One region of the Luteococcus sanguinis genome, then DNA from elsewhere that is predicted to be linked to it. Evidence: predicted binding sites of a transcription regulator. Region 1 holds the regulator's gene; the other holds the start of a gene.

Region 1 (7,215 bases):
CAGTCGGACGCGATGGGCGACGTCAGGCAGGTGTGCCCACCCCACACCATCGGGCCCGTGGGTCTCGGGCGTTGTCACCAGGGGTTTGAGCAAGGGTTGGCAGGCCCCGACCACGACCGGGACGTCCGGTCGTCCGCACAGTTCCAGGACGCCCGCCGTGTTGGCAGCGGACTGTTCGGCGGTGGTGTTCCCTCCGGTCGTCGTGACGCCGACGAGTTCGACGCCTGGGGTGCCGCACAGTTGGAGCAGCGCGCACAGGTCGTCGATGCCGGTGTCGACGTCAGCCAGGATCCTCACGGCGCACAGTCTGCCCCAGGCGCGACAGATCCAGCTGCCAGAATGTCCCGGTGAGGCTTCGAACCCCCAGACTTCTGCTGCGCCCCGTGGAACAAGCCGACGCCTCCGACTGGCTCGCGATGAACCAGCAACCCGGAGTGCTGCGCTTCATCTCGTCCAGCGCGCCCAGGCTGGCCGAGACCGAGGCATCCATCGCCAGAATTCTTGCTGGCGCGCGACTGCACCACGGCTACGGCAACTGGTCAGCCTTCGACAGCGAGGATGCGTTCGCCGGCTGGTTCCACCTGCGCCCGGGAGGCCCCGACCACGACGACATCCTCGACCCCGAACTCGGCTACCGTCTACGGCCCGAATACTGGGGTCAGGGGCTCGCAACCGAGGGCTCCCGTGCGCTGCTGGAGTACGCCTTCGGGGAGCTGGGGGTAGCGTCGGTGCACGCCGAGACGATGGTTGTGAACGCGGGCTCGCGCCGGGTGATGGAGAAGTTGGGCATGGTCGCGGACGAGTTCTTCGCTTGGGCTGTCGAGGACGAGGTTCCCGGAGCCGCAGAGGGTGAGGTGCGGTACCGGATCGGGGTCGTCGACTGGCTGGACGCCAACCGCTCCGCACGGGACGCTCTGCGGCACATGCAGCAGGCGGCCCTGGTGGCCCACCGCGGCGGGGTTCTGGGAGCAGCCGAAACATTGGACGCCCTCCGCCGGGTCGGGATGGAGCTGGCCCGCATCGAGCTCGACCAGACCAAGGCATCGGACGACCTGGTCCGCCGCCTGGCCACCCAGGTCGGCGTCCTCCTCTGACATTCCCCGAGCGCGCGCTCCACCTTGCCGAAGCCTGTCGAGGAACCCCGACAGGCACGAGGAACGCACAAGCCAAGCTCGGGGGATGGGAGAGCACCCGCTGGGACGCTTCAGTTCACGGGGCCCAAGTAGGTCCGACGCGCCGAGGCGTCCTCGAGCAGCCAGGTTTTCAGCTCGGCAGGATAGATCGGCGCGTCGGACAACTCGTCCAAGGGCACCCAGGCGACACCCGTCTGGAACTGGTCGGGCTCGATGACCCCCATCGCGGGAACCTGGCCGGGGGCGAGATCGCACCAGAAAGCCATCTCGATCTGGTGGAAGTCGGAGTCCCAATCGGCGAACTCGTGCCGGGAGCCGATGTAGTCGCGCACATAGGCCAGGTCGCGCACCACGACCTCGCAACAGATCTCCTCGCGGCACTCGCGGTGAACCGTCTCCACCATAGACTCGCCGAAGTCCTGCCCCCCGCCGGGAAGCAGGTAGAACTCGTCGGTCTCGTCGGAGTTCACGGTGACCAGCAGGCGCCCTTCGCTGACGATGAGGGCCTTGATCGAGGGCCTGACCTTGCGCTTGCTGTCCGCCATGAACCGATCATGCCAGCGGTCCGCCTGCGCCTGGGGGCGGTGCCGGATGCCGGTCAGCCCCAGCTGGGACCACCGTCGCCCTCACCGCTGCTTCCCCGACCGCCGTCCTTGTGTCCCTTGTCGGTGTCCTTGAGGAACTGCTCGAACTCGGCGGCCAACTGGTCGCCGCTGGGGATGTCAGACTCGTCCACCGGCTGCGTCGGACGATCACCGGTCAGCTCCCGGCCAGCGGTGGCGGCGTCGTAGGCCGCCTCCATCTGACCGATCGCCTCGGCGTTCTCCGGGTTCTGCGCGACGAGCTGGTCGATCCCGCGCAGGTACTCGTCCGCTGCCGAACGCAGGTCCGGCACAGCCAGCGACAGCTCCGCCACTTCGGCTGCGGAGTCGATCAGCCGCACGGCACCGGCCGGGAACTCCGAGCCCGCCAGGTAGTGCGGGACGTGCACCGAGAAACCGCCGGCACGGATGTGCGCCTGCGGCAGCTTGAGCTCCAGCAGCCCCTCCATCGAGGCGGGCAGCTGCATCCGGTCGTGCAGCGACGGGAAGTCAGCCATCACCGTCGGGTCGACCGAGTGCGCCGTCAGCCCGATCGGACGCGTGTGCGGCGCGCCCCATGGAATGCCGTGCAGCGTCAGCGCCAGGTTCACCCCGATCTCGGAGAACAGGATCGTGACCGCCTGGACGAAGCGCTCCCACTGGTAGTCGGGCTCGGGTCCGGTGAACAGATAGAAGGTCTTGCCTGCGTCGTCGCTCAGCTCACGGACCACGAGTTCCAGCGGCTGGTAGTCCTCGTAGTGGTCACCGGCGTAGGTGATCATCGGGCGCCGCGACCGGTGGTCGATCAGCTGGTCGACGTCGAAGCGCGCGATGACATTCCCCGCTTGCTTCTCGATCAGGTGCTGGACGGCGAGCTGGCCAGCCTGGCCGCCATCCATGAAACCGCTGAGCGAGATCAGCACCGGTCCCGGCTGGCCGGGCACGGCGGTGAGTCGGTAAAGCTCCCTGGGGTCGTTCATCATGTCCTCTCCGAAGCGCTGACGACGCTCTTGGGATCAACGTCCGAACTGCTCGTGGCATTCCCCACCGAGGAGCTCGCCGACGGCGTGCGGGAGGCGTAGAAGCGTCCGAGGTATTCGGTGCGCAGTGCCTCGAAGTCCCCCGCGTCCATCGCCGCGCGGATCTGGTCGACCAGCCGCACCGTGAAGCGCTCGTTGTGGATCGTCGCGAGCGTGTAACCCACCATCTCCCGCGCCCGCAGCAGGTGGTGCACATAGGCGCGGGTGTAGTGGGCACAGGTGTAGCAGTCGCACCCCTCCTCCAGCGGGACGAAGGCGCGACGGTGCTTGGCGGCGGTGATGTTGTAGCGGCCGTCGGCGGTGTAGATGGCCCCATTGCGCGCCACCCGGGAGGGATTCACGCAGTCGAAGGTGTCCGCACCGGCGGCGACGGCGGCGAAGAAGTCGTCCGGCTCGCTGATGCCCAGCAGGTGTCGCGGCTTGTCAAAGGGCAGTTCCTCGGCCATCCAGGTGCAGATGGTGCCCAGGTTCTCCTTCTCCAGCGCGCCGCCGAATCCGAAGCCGTCGAAGCGCTGCCCGTCCACCTCCATCGTCCCCAGGTCGTGGGCTGCCTTGCGACGCAGGTCCTCGTACTGCGCCCCCTGCAGCACCCCGAACAGCGCCTGATAGGGCTTGTCGGACCGCTCCAGCGTGAGCCGACGGTGCTCGGCCAGGCAGCGCTCCGCCCAGAGCCGGGTCCGCTCCAGAGAGGTCTCCTGGTAGCCACGGGTGTTGTGCAGGGTGGTCAGCTCGTCGAAGGCAAACATGATGTCGGCACCGAGCTGGTGCTGCACCCCCATGCTCACCTCTGGCGTGAAACGGTGCTTGTCGCCATTCAGGTGGCTCTTGAAGGTGACGCCGTCATCGTCCACGTGCGCGAGGCGCTCCTTGCCCTCGGCGATCGCGTCGTCGCTGTTCGCGGTGGACGCGTCCATGCTGATCACCTTCTTGAACCCGGCACCGAGGCTCATCACCTGGAAGCCGCCGGAGTCGGTGAAGGTGGGACCGCTCCAGTTCATGAACCGGCCCAGGCCGCCGGCCTCGTCGACCAGGTCGGCGCCGGGCTGCAGGTAGAGGTGGTAGGCGTTCGCGAGGACGGCTTGGGTCCCCAGCTCGACGAGCGTCTCCGGCAGGACGGTCTTGACGGTCGCCTTGGTGCCCACGACGACGAAGGCGGGGGTCTGGACCTCACCGTGCGGCGTCGTGATCGTCCCGGTGCGTCCCACGCCATTGGGCAGGACGGTGCGGTGGGTGAAGCCGAACTGGTCGGAGCCCAGCTGGTCTGGACCGTTCTGGTCTGCCTCAGGCATGCGACATCTCCACGGCCTTGAGCTGGAGCTGCGCCAGAGCGACGACCCCGGCGGTTGAGGTCCGCAGCACCCCGTCCGAGACCAGGACGGTGCGCGCCCCGGCCGCCTCGAAGGCAGCGAGCTCGTCCGGGCTGATCCCGCCCTCGGGCCCGACGATGAACACGACGTCCCCCGACGGCGGCAACTCCACGTCCGCGATGTGCTCGCTGGCCGACTCGTGCAGCACCAGCGCGAGCGCTGCCTGTTCGATGCGTCCGACCACCTGCTTGGTGCCGGCGGCCGAAACATCCGGGACGACGAACCGGCGCGACTGCTTGGTCGCCTCCCGCGCTGTCGACTGCCACTTGGCAACGCCCTTGTCTGCCTTGTCGCCGCTCCAGCGGACGATGGACCGGGACGCCTGCCAGGCCAGCACCTCGTCCACGCCCAACTCGGTGAGCGTCTCGACGGCAAGGTCGGACCGGTCGCCCTTCGCCAACGCCTGGACGGCCACCCAACGGTGCGCGCGCTCGACGGCGCCCAGCACCTCGGCGACCCGCACGGTGATGCCCTGCTTGCTGACCGCGGTCACCGGACCGCGTACGGCACGACCCTTGCCGTCGGCCAGCAGCACCGACTCCCCCAGCTCGATCCGCTTCACGACCGCCGCATGGCGGCCCTCGTCACCGTCGACGACCACCAGGTCACCGACGGCGGCGCCGGAAACCGGCGCGAGGAAGAGGGCGTCGGTCACTAGAAGGCTTCCTTCATCCGGTCGAAGAAGCCCTTCTTGCCCTTCTGCACGCGACCGGTCACGGTCTCCTCGCCACGGATGGCGGCCAGCTGACGCATCAGCTCGCGCTGCTGCTCGTCCAGCTTGGTCGGGGTCTGCACCACCAGCGTGATGCCCAGCTCACCGCGGCCATTGCGGCGCAACCGGGGGACGCCCCTGTCGGCCAGCGCGATGCGGGTGCCCGACTGGGTGCCTGCCGGCACGTCGATGGTGACCTGGCGGTCGTCGGGGTTGCTGTCCTCGCGGTCGGCCTCGAGGGTCGCCAGGTCGAGCGTGGTGCCCAGCGCCGCGGCGGTCATGGGGATGTTGACGACCATCTCGAGGTTGTCACCATCGCGGCTGAAGACCTCGTGGTTCTGCACGACGAGTTCGACGTAGAGGTCGCCGGCGGGGCCGCCGCCGGGGCCGACCTCGCCCTGGGAGTCGAGGTGCAGGCGGTTGCCGGTGGTGACGCCCGCCGGCACCTTGACGTCGAGGGTGCGGGTGGAACGGACACGTCCCTCGCCGGAGCACTCACCGCAGGGGTGCGGGATGGTAGTCCCATAGCCGCGGCAGGCCGGGCAGGGCTGGGAGGTGCGGATGTCGCCCAGGAAGCTGCGCTGGACGTGGGTGACCTCACCATGGCCCTCGCAGGTGGTGCAGGTCACGGGCTCGCTACCGTCGGAGCAGCCGGTGCCCTCGCAGCGGGGGCACAGGACGGCCGTGTCGATGCTCACCGGGAGCGTGGTGCCGAAGGCGGCGTCGGCCAGCGAGATGGACTGGCGGATCAGCGCGTCCTGGCCGCGACGGGTGCGGGACCGCGGCCCACGCGAGGCCGCCTGGCCGAACATCGCGTCCACCAGGTTGGTGAAGTCGAAACCACCCTGCGCGCCGCCGAAGTTCCCGAAGCCGCCGAAGCCACCCGCGCCGCCGCCGAAGCCGGAGCCCAGCGGATCGCCGCCGCGATCGTAGATCGCGCGCTTGTTCGGGTCATGCAGGACCTCGTAGGCCTCCTGCACCTGCTTGAACTTCTCGGCCGCGTCCGGCTCGGTGGCGACGTCCGGATGGACCTTCATCGCCATCTTGCGGTAGGCCTTCTTGATCTCTTCGGGGCTCGCCTCGCGGGAGACCCCGAGGACCTCGTAGTAGTCAGCGCTCATGGGGTTGCTTGCTCATCCTTCTGCCAGGAATCGTCCGACATAGCGGGCCACGGCTCGCACCGAGGCCATCGTGGAGGGGTAGTCCATCCGGGTGGGGCCGACGATGCCGAGGGTGGCAAAGGCGTCGTCGGGGTTCCCATAGGTGCTCGCCACCAGGGAGGTGGTCTGCAGGGGTTCATAGGGGTTCTCGTGACCGATGCGGACGGTCACGTCGCCGGCGCTGCCGTAGGCCTCGCCGAGCAGGTGCAGCAGGACGACCTGCTCCTCCAGCGCCTCGAGCACGGGCTTGACCGTGGTCTCGAACTGGTCGCCGAAGCGGGTCAGGTTCGGCACGCCACCGACCACGACACGGGTGGACGGGTCGGTCGCCAGCATCTCCAGCACGGTGGCCACGACGCTCGCGGCACCGTGGCGATCCTCAGCCGGCAGTTCCCCCAACAGGTTGCTGAGCCGCTCGGCCGCCGGGCCGGGCGCGTGCCCAACCAGCGCGGCGTTGAGGCGGTCGCGCAGCCGCGCCAGCGCGGACTCGTCCGCGACGACCTCGATGGCGCGCTGCTCCACCCGTCCGGTGGAGTTGATCACGATCACCAGCACGCGGTCGATGGTCAGCGGGACCAGTTCGACGTGCCGGACGACCGCCGAGGAGGCGATGGGGTACTGGACGATCGCGACCTGCTGGGTGATCTGGGCCAGCAACCGGACGGTGCGGGTGACGATGTCGTCGACGTCGAGGGCTCCGGTCATGAAGGCCTGGATCGCGCGCTTCTCCGCCGCCGACAACGGCTTGACGGTGGCGATCCGGTCGACGAAGAGGCGATAGCCCTTGTCGGTGGGGATGCGTCCGGCGCTGGTGTGGGGCTGGGTGATGTAGCCCTCCTCCTCCAGCACCGCCATGTCATTGCGGACGGTCGCCGGGGAGACCTTGAGCTGATGGCGCTCGACCAGCGCCTTCGACCCGACGGGCTCCTGGCTGGACACGTAGTCGGTCACGATCGCCTTGAGCACGTCCATCTTGCGGTCGTCCAGCATTCGTCCCTCCCCTGTTCCAAGCCGCCGTCGCGTCAGGTTTCCAGCACGGCAGTTTGGCACTCACCCAACGCGAGTGCCAGTCTAGCGGCCGCTTGGTAGCCTCACGGCGTGCGTGAGTTCTCGATGGGTGAATGGCAGCAGGTCCGCGACGGCGTCTTCTGGGTGCGCCTGGAACCGGCTTCGGTGAACGCCGGCCTGGTGGTCGGCGAGACCGGGGTGTTGTTGGTGGACA
Region 2 (7,215 bases), on a different contig from region 1:
CCGGGGCTTCTGGTTCCAGACCCGTCGCTCGTCGGCCGGGGTCACGGGCCTTCGCCTGATGGCGTGAGGTCAGGCGAGCTCGTCGTCCAGCAACCGCCGCCAGGCGTGGACCAGTGGCGCGTCCACATAGGCCTTGAACTGCCCCAGTGGACGCGCCTGCTCGCTGATCTGGAAGGCGCGGACGCCCGCTCGCGTGAGCCACGGGACGTGCTCGGCGAGCAGTCCGCCGCCGGCCATCACCACCCCTGCGATCGCTTGGTCGGCGCGGCAGCGGGCCAGCAGATCGTCTAGCCCGTGCTCGACGCCGCGGGCCGAACCGGCGGTGAGCACCCGGTCCAGCCGAGGCAGGCGGGCCAGCGCCCGCCAGGCCTTGTCGGTGTCGAGGGCATTGTCGATGGCGCGGTCGAAGGTCCAGCCGAAGTCGCCATCGGCGACCAGCGCCTGGCAGACCTCCAGGTCGACCTCGCCGAGCCCGTTCAGGAAGCCCAGCGCGACGCCGTCCGCCCCCGCATCCAGATAGGACGAGATCAGCCCCCGCAACCGCACGAACTCGCCGCCGTCGGTGCCGAAGCCCTCCCGCAAGCGCACCAGCGGCCGCAGCTGGACGCTCGTCGCGGCGCGCACCTTCTCGACCAGCGCCGGCTCCGGGGACCGTCCGCCGTCATCCAGTGATCCCAGCAGCTCGATGCGGTCGGCGCCGCCCTCTTCGGCGCGCCGGGCATCGTGCTCGTGCAGGCAGACAACCTCAAGGAACCCGGACATGTGTCCATGGTGGCCCCACGATTGCACGACCGCCCGCGGACACGCGCAAAGGGCGGCTCCCCTGCTGGGGAGCCGCCCTTTGTGCTGCGGTTGATGCGTGTCGTCCGAGTGGACGAACGGGCTCAGAAGCCCATGCCGCCCATCTCGTCGCCACCGGGCATCGCGGGGGCAGCCTTCTCGGGCTTGTCCGCGATGACGGCCTCGGTGGTGAGGAAGAGAGCCGCGATGGAGGCCGCGTTCTGCAGGGCAGAGCGGGTCACCTTGGCCGGGTCGATGATGCCCGACTCGACCATCTTGACGTACTCGCCGGTGGCCGCGTTGAGGCCCTCACCGGTGGGGAGCGCGGCGACCTTCTCGGCCACGACGCCACCCTCCAGGCCAGCGTTCTCGGCGATCTGCTTCAGGGGGGCCGAGCACGCCTTGAGGACGATCTGGGCGCCGGTCAGCTCGTCGCCGGTCAGCTGCTCGAAGGAGACATTCTTCGCGGCCTGGACGAGCGCGACGCCGCCACCGGCGATGATGCCCTCCTCGACGGCCGCCTTCGCGTTGCGAACGGCGTCCTCGATGCGGTGCTTGCGCTCCTTGAGCTCGACCTCGGTGGCCGCGCCGACCTTGATGACGGCTACGCCGCCGGCCAGCTTGGCGAGGCGCTCCTGCAGCTTCTCGCGGTCGTAGTCGGAGTCGGAGTTCTCGATCTCCTTGCGGATCTGCGAGACGCGGCCAGCGATCTGGTCGGAGTTGCCGGCGCCGTCGACGATGGTGGTCTCGTCCTTGGTGACGACGACCGAGCGTGCCTGGCCGAGCATCTCCAGGGTCACGCCCTCCAGGGTCATGCCCAGGTCGGCGGTGATGACGGTGCCACCGGTGAGGATGGCGATGTCGTCCAGCATGGCCTTGCGGCGGTCGCCGAAGCCCGGGGCCTTCACGGCGACGGACTTGAAGGTGCCACGCAACTTGTTGACGACGAGGCCGGCGAGGGCCTCACCGTCGACGTCCTCGCTGATGATCAGCAGCGGGCGACCCGACTGCATGACCTTCTCCAGCACGGGCAGGATGTCCTTCAGCGAGCTGACCTTCTGGTTGGCCAGCAGGATGTAGGGATCCTCGAGCGAGGCCTGCATGCTCTCGGGATCGGTCACGAAGTAGCCGGAGATGTAGCCCTTGTCGAAGCGCATGCCCTCGGTGAGCTCGAGGTCGAGGCCGAAGGTGTTGGACTCCTCGACGGTGATCACACCCTCCTTGCCGACCTTGTCCATCGCCTCGGAGATGATCTCGCCGACGGTGGGGTCAGCAGCCGAGATGGTGGCGGTCGCTGCGATCTGCTCCTTGGTCTCGACGGGCTTGGCCTGGTTGCCCAGCTCGTCCGAGATGGCCTTGACGGCGGTCTCGATGCCCTTCTTCAGGCCCATCGGGTTGGCGCCGGCGGTGACATTGCGCAGGCCCTCGCGGACCATTGCCTGGGCCAGCACGGTAGCGGTGGTGGTGCCGTCGCCCGCGACGTCGTCGGTCTTCTTGGCGACCTCCTTGACGAGCTCGGCGCCGATCTTCTCGTAGGGATCCTCGAGCTCGATCTCCTTGGCGATGGAGACGCCGTCGTTGGTGATGGTGGGGGCGCCCCACTTCTTCTCCAGCACGACATTGCGGCCCTTCGGGCCGAGGGTGACCTTGACCGCGTCGGCGAGGGTGTTCATGCCCCGCTCAAGACCGCGGCGGGCCTCGATGTTGAACTCAATCAGCTTTGCCATGGTGTTCCGGGAATCCTCCCGCGTCAGGGGCCGTGGCCCCACGGTTGTCAGGTGTCTGGGTGCTCCTGGCCAGTGCCCGCGACGGACGCCTGCACCCGGTGGGTGCCGACTCACCAGCCGGTGAGAGCTGGCACTCGACTGCGTCGAGTGCCAACACCAGTTTTAGCACTCGACCCAAGCGAGTGCAAACAGTTTCGCGGGCCGCCAGCTGGTCCACGTGCAGCGTCGATTGCAGGGCGACAGCAGGCCGTGACCGGCCTCCAAGAACCGCTTCGAGCGCCGGGCGGACCTCGTCGACGGGGGCTTTCGCGCGTCGATGCCCACCACCAGGCCCGAGACGCAACAGTGCCCGCCCCTGAAGGGACGGGCACTGCGGGCGAACTGTGTCAGTTCTTGAGGTCGTCGACGACGTCGTTGGCCTTGTCCTTCAGGTTCTCGACGTGCTCGCCGACCTCACCGTCGAAGCGCTGGGCAGCGCCCTCGGTCTGAACGTCCGCGTTGTCGGTGGCGTCGCCGTAGGCCTCCTTGGCCTTGCCGACGACCTGGTCCTTGGCATTTTCGAGCTTGTCTCCGATACCCATGTGGTGTTCCCTTCGCCGGAGGCCCTGTTCGGGCCACGTGGGAACCACGCTAGGGCTGTCGACGTGTCGACGGGAAGGCTTTGCGCGGGCAGCGAACTGCCCGCCAGCGCGCGACGCAAGTGAGGCAGGGGTGCTCAGCGAGCGAGGCGGGATGCCGATCGCGCCTTCTGCCGGTTCTCGCGCTGCCGACGCAGGCGCTTGACGAGCAAGGGGTCAGCAGCCAAGGCCGCCGGGTCGTCGATCAGGGCGTTGAGCACCTGGTAGTACCGGGGGGTCGACATGTCGAAGCGTTCACGGATCTCCTGCTCCCGCGGGCCGGTCGCCGACCACCAGGAGCGCTCGAACGCGAGGATCTCGGCGTCGCGCTCGCCGAGCTGGCGAGCCTGGCTGTTCTGGAGGGCTTCGGACATGGCCCCGATTCTAGGTGCAGATGACACCCGTGTCATTCGTCCGCCTGCGCCACTGGCCGGGGCTGGCCCCCGTCGCCACGTCGCGCTTTGATGGGGCCATGGCCCCCACACCACTGCTCCAAGACCGCCCCGTTCGCTGGGGCATCCTCGCCACAGGCGGCATCGCCGCCACCGTCACCGCCGACCTGCTCGCCCTGCCCGACGAGTGCGAGGTGGTCGCGGTCGCCTCCCGAGACCTGGACCAGGCCCGCGCCTTCGCCGCCGAACGCGGCATCCCGCGCGCCTACGGCAGCTACCAGGAACTGGCCGAGGACGATGAGGTGGACGTCGTCTACGTCGCCACGCCCCACTCCCACCACTTCGAGCCGACGCGAGCCTGCATCGAGGCCGGCCGCCATGTACTGGTCGAGAAGCCACTCACCCCCTCGGCTGGCGACACCGACGCGCTGCTTCGCCTGGCCCAGGAGCACGACCGCTTCTGCATGGAGGCGGTCTGGATGCGCTGCAACCCGATCATCCGGCGCGCCGCGGAACTCGTCCACGATGGCGCGATCGGCGAACTCAGCCATGTCCGTGCAAACTTCGAGATCACCTTCACCGGCGACGACTCCCACCGGCTGGTGAACCCCGCCCTGGCCGGCGGCGCAATCCTCGACCTGGGCGTCTATCCCCTGCACGCAATGGACCTCATCCTCGGCAAGCCCGACTCGTTGGTGGCCGCCGGCCGACTTCACCGCACCGGGGTCGAGGCTCACGCGGAGGCGCTGTTGACTTGGGGCGACGTCGTCGGACACGCATCCTGCTCCATCGGCGGCCAGACCCCGATGGCGCTGCACCTGGTCGGCTCAACCGGACGAATCGAGGTGCCCGACTTCCTCAAGCCGAGCCGGATGACGCTCGTCCCCCGTGAGGGTGAACCGGAGGAGTTCAGGGCGCGCGTTCCCGGCAATGGCTACACCTTCGAGGCCCAGGAGGTGAACGCCTGTCTGCGCCGCGGCGCGCTCGAGTCGTCCCTGGTCGACCATGCTTCCACCCGGCGCGTGGCGGCGGTCATGGACGACTGGCGCGCCCAGGTGGGTGCCCCTGCCCTTGACTCCCACGAAGTAGAGTGACGACGGCTGTCCGCGACACGAGGGAAACGACGACATGCGCCAGATGACCGGCACGATCCAGGACTACGCGTGGGGCACCACGGACGCGATCCCGCAGCTGCTGGGCGTCGAGCCCACCGGGGAGCCGCAGGCCGAGTACTGGCTGGGCGCCCACTCCTGCGCACCGTCGATCGTCGAGGGTCAACCGCTCGACCAGATGATTGCGAGCAACCCCGCCATCGTCGGCGAGGCGAGCACCGAACGTTTCGGGGACTGCCTGCCCTACCTGCTCAAACTGCTCTCGGCCAACAAGGCCCTCTCCCTGCAGGCTCACCCCACCCGCGAGCAGGCCGAGGAGGGTTTCGCCCGCGAGAACGCCGACGGAGTCGCGCTCGACGACCCGGAGCGCACCTACAAGGACTCGTGGCCCAAGCCCGAGATGATGCTCGCGCTCACCCCCTTCGAGGCGCTGTGCGGATTCCGGGAGCCGGCCGAGACGGTCGCACTCTTCGAGGCCCTGAACGTGCCGGGCCTGCACCAGATGGTCAAACCCTTGATGATGCGCTCCGGCGGCGCCGGTCTGGCGGAGGTCTTCCTGGACGCCCTGACCGTCAGCGACGAGCGTCGTCAGCTGACCGTGGAGGTCGTGGCCCGCGCCGTCCAGCACGTCGAGGACGAGGACGAGGTTGGACGCTTGTCACGGATGGCGGTGCTGCTCGACGAGTCCTACCCCGGTGACCCGACGATCCTGGCGGCGCTGTTGATGAACCAGATCACGCTGCAGCCCGGCGATGCAATCTTCCTGCCCGCCGGCAACCTGCACGCCTACGTCCAGGGGACGGGTGTGGAGGTCATGGCCAACTCCGACAACGTGCTGCGCGGTGGGCTGACCCGCAAGCACATCGACGTGGACGAGCTGGTTCGGGTCGTGGACTTCGACGCCGCGCCTGTCGAGCTCGTCCGCACCGAGCCGGTGGCGCCCGGCCTGACCCGTTACCTCACCCCCGCCCCGGAGTTCGTGCTCTGGCGACTGGACGCTGAGGGCCAGGCGGTCGAGCTGCCGGCCAGCGGGCTCGGACGGGTGCTGCACGTGATCGACGGCGAGTTCACCGGCCAGGACGGAACCGTGCTGGGCAAGGGCAGGTCGGCCTTCATCGAGGCCGGCGAGCAGGCGTCGGTGACCGGCACCGGGCTGGCCTTCCTGGCAGCGCCCGGCGTGTGAGGCTGAGCACGAAAGGAGCCCCCGGAGGGAGTCGAACCCTCGACCGCTCGCTTACAAGGCGAGTGCTCTGGCCGCTGAGCTACGGAGGCGTGCGGCCGGAGCCGCTCGCAACATTGTGCCCAGACACAGCGGCACTGTCTAAACCACCGGGTCGAGACGGTCGACCCCGTTGAAGCGAAGGAAGCTGACCTTGACCGACCAGACGATCGAACCCGGCACCTGGGAACAGGTGGTCGCGTCCAACCCGAACCACGCGCGCAACTACGCAGAGCGATTCCGCAGGATGGCTGCCGAGGGTGCCGACCTGCTGGGTGAGGCGCGGTTCGTGGACGCGATGGCGCCGCGTCAGGCGCACATCCTGGACGCGGGCTGCGGCCCGGGTCGACACGCTGGTGAGCTCGCCAGCCGCGGTCACCGCGTCGTCGGGGTTGACCTTGATCCACATCTGGTCGAGGTGGCCCGCGCCGAGGCGCCTGGCCCCGACTACTTCGTCGGCAACCTGCACACCCTCGACCTGCCTGCCCAGGGCGTCGAGGAGCCCTTCGACATCATCCTGTGCGCCGGCAACGTCATCGCCTTCCCGGCGCCCAGCAGCCGTCGTCCGATCCTGTCGCGTTTCGCCGCGCACCTGAAGGACGACGGACGCGCGGTGATCGGGTTCAGCGCGGGCCGCAACTACGACTTCGGCGAGTTCGTGGCCGATGCGGACGCGTCAGGCCTCGCCCTCCAGGTCGGGCTCGCCAGCTGGGACCTCAAGCCCTTCGAGGAGGGCTCCAACTTCCTGGTCGCGATCCTCGGCAAGTCCTGAGCCTTCTGCGGCCACGGATGCTGCCCTAGGGTGGCCAGATGACCCAGATCGAGATCGTCCGGGGCGACATCACGACCCTCGAGGTGGATGCCGTGGTGAATGCCGCCAACTCTGGGCTGATGGGCGGAGGCGGCGTCGACGGCGCCATCCACCGCGCGGGCGGGCCACAGGTGCTGGCCGCCTGCAGGCAGCTGCGCGACACCTCGCTGCCCGACGGGCTGCCGGCCGGGCAGGCGGTGGCCACGACAGCCGGACGGATGCCCGCGCGCTGGGTGATCCACACCGTCGGGCCCGTGTGGGCGAAGACGATCGACAAGTCGGAGACGCTGGCCTCCTGCTACCGGGAGTCGCTGCGGGTGGCCGACGAGCTGGGCGCCGCCAGCGTCGCCTTCCCCACCATCTCGGCCGGGGTCTACGGCTGGCCGATGGACGATGCCACGCGCATCGCCGTCGAGACCGTGCGATCCACGCCGACCACAGCCGAGCGCGTGCTGCTGGTGGCATTCAACGAGGCCGCCGAGCAGGGCTATCGGGACGCGCTGGGTCAGTCCGAGGTGGGCTGATCGTCCAGGTCATCGTCCTCGGTGTTCTTGGGG

The links. The regulator HrcA, encoded in region 1, represses chaperone genes, less so after heat shock. The targets are predictions, from matches to a motif close to TTGGCACTCGNNNNNNNCGAGTGCCAA.
Region 2: groL (chaperonin GroEL) is a predicted target of HrcA. The motif match lies at 2,670-2,696, and genes of this name have one in related genera.

Annotation. Positions count from the first base shown of each region.
Region 1 covers NZ_BAAAKI010000003.1:119,730-126,944, reverse strand. Annotated here, with positions in the region: gene ABD089_RS02905 (nucleoside hydrolase) at 1-297, opposite strand, end outside; gene ABD089_RS02900 (GNAT family N-acetyltransferase) at 348-1,094, shown strand; gene ABD089_RS02895 (NUDIX domain-containing protein) at 1,205-1,678, opposite strand; gene ABD089_RS02890 (PAC2 family protein) at 1,732-2,694, opposite strand; gene tgt (tRNA guanosine(34) transglycosylase Tgt) at 2,694-4,043, opposite strand; gene ABD089_RS02880 (16S rRNA (uracil(1498)-N(3))-methyltransferase) at 4,036-4,776, opposite strand; gene dnaJ (molecular chaperone DnaJ) at 4,776-5,954, opposite strand; gene hrcA (heat-inducible transcriptional repressor HrcA) at 5,967-6,983, opposite strand; gene ABD089_RS02865 (MBL fold metallo-hydrolase) at 7,092-7,215, shown strand, end outside.
Region 2 covers NZ_BAAAKI010000014.1:88,571-95,785, forward strand. Annotated here, with positions in the region: gene ABD089_RS10740 (FG-GAP-like repeat-containing protein) at 1-67, shown strand, start outside; gene ABD089_RS10745 (copper homeostasis protein CutC) at 70-762, opposite strand; gene groL (chaperonin GroEL) at 885-2,507, opposite strand; gene ABD089_RS10755 (CsbD family protein) at 2,894-3,088, opposite strand; gene ABD089_RS10760 (DUF3263 domain-containing protein) at 3,223-3,498, opposite strand; gene ABD089_RS10765 (Gfo/Idh/MocA family protein) at 3,597-4,610, shown strand; gene manA (mannose-6-phosphate isomerase, class I) at 4,645-5,811, shown strand; tRNA gene ABD089_RS10775 (tRNA-Thr) at 5,828-5,900, opposite strand; gene ABD089_RS10780 (class I SAM-dependent methyltransferase) at 6,002-6,619, shown strand; gene ABD089_RS10785 (O-acetyl-ADP-ribose deacetylase) at 6,658-7,182, shown strand; gene ABD089_RS10790 (hypothetical protein) at 7,164-7,215, opposite strand, start outside.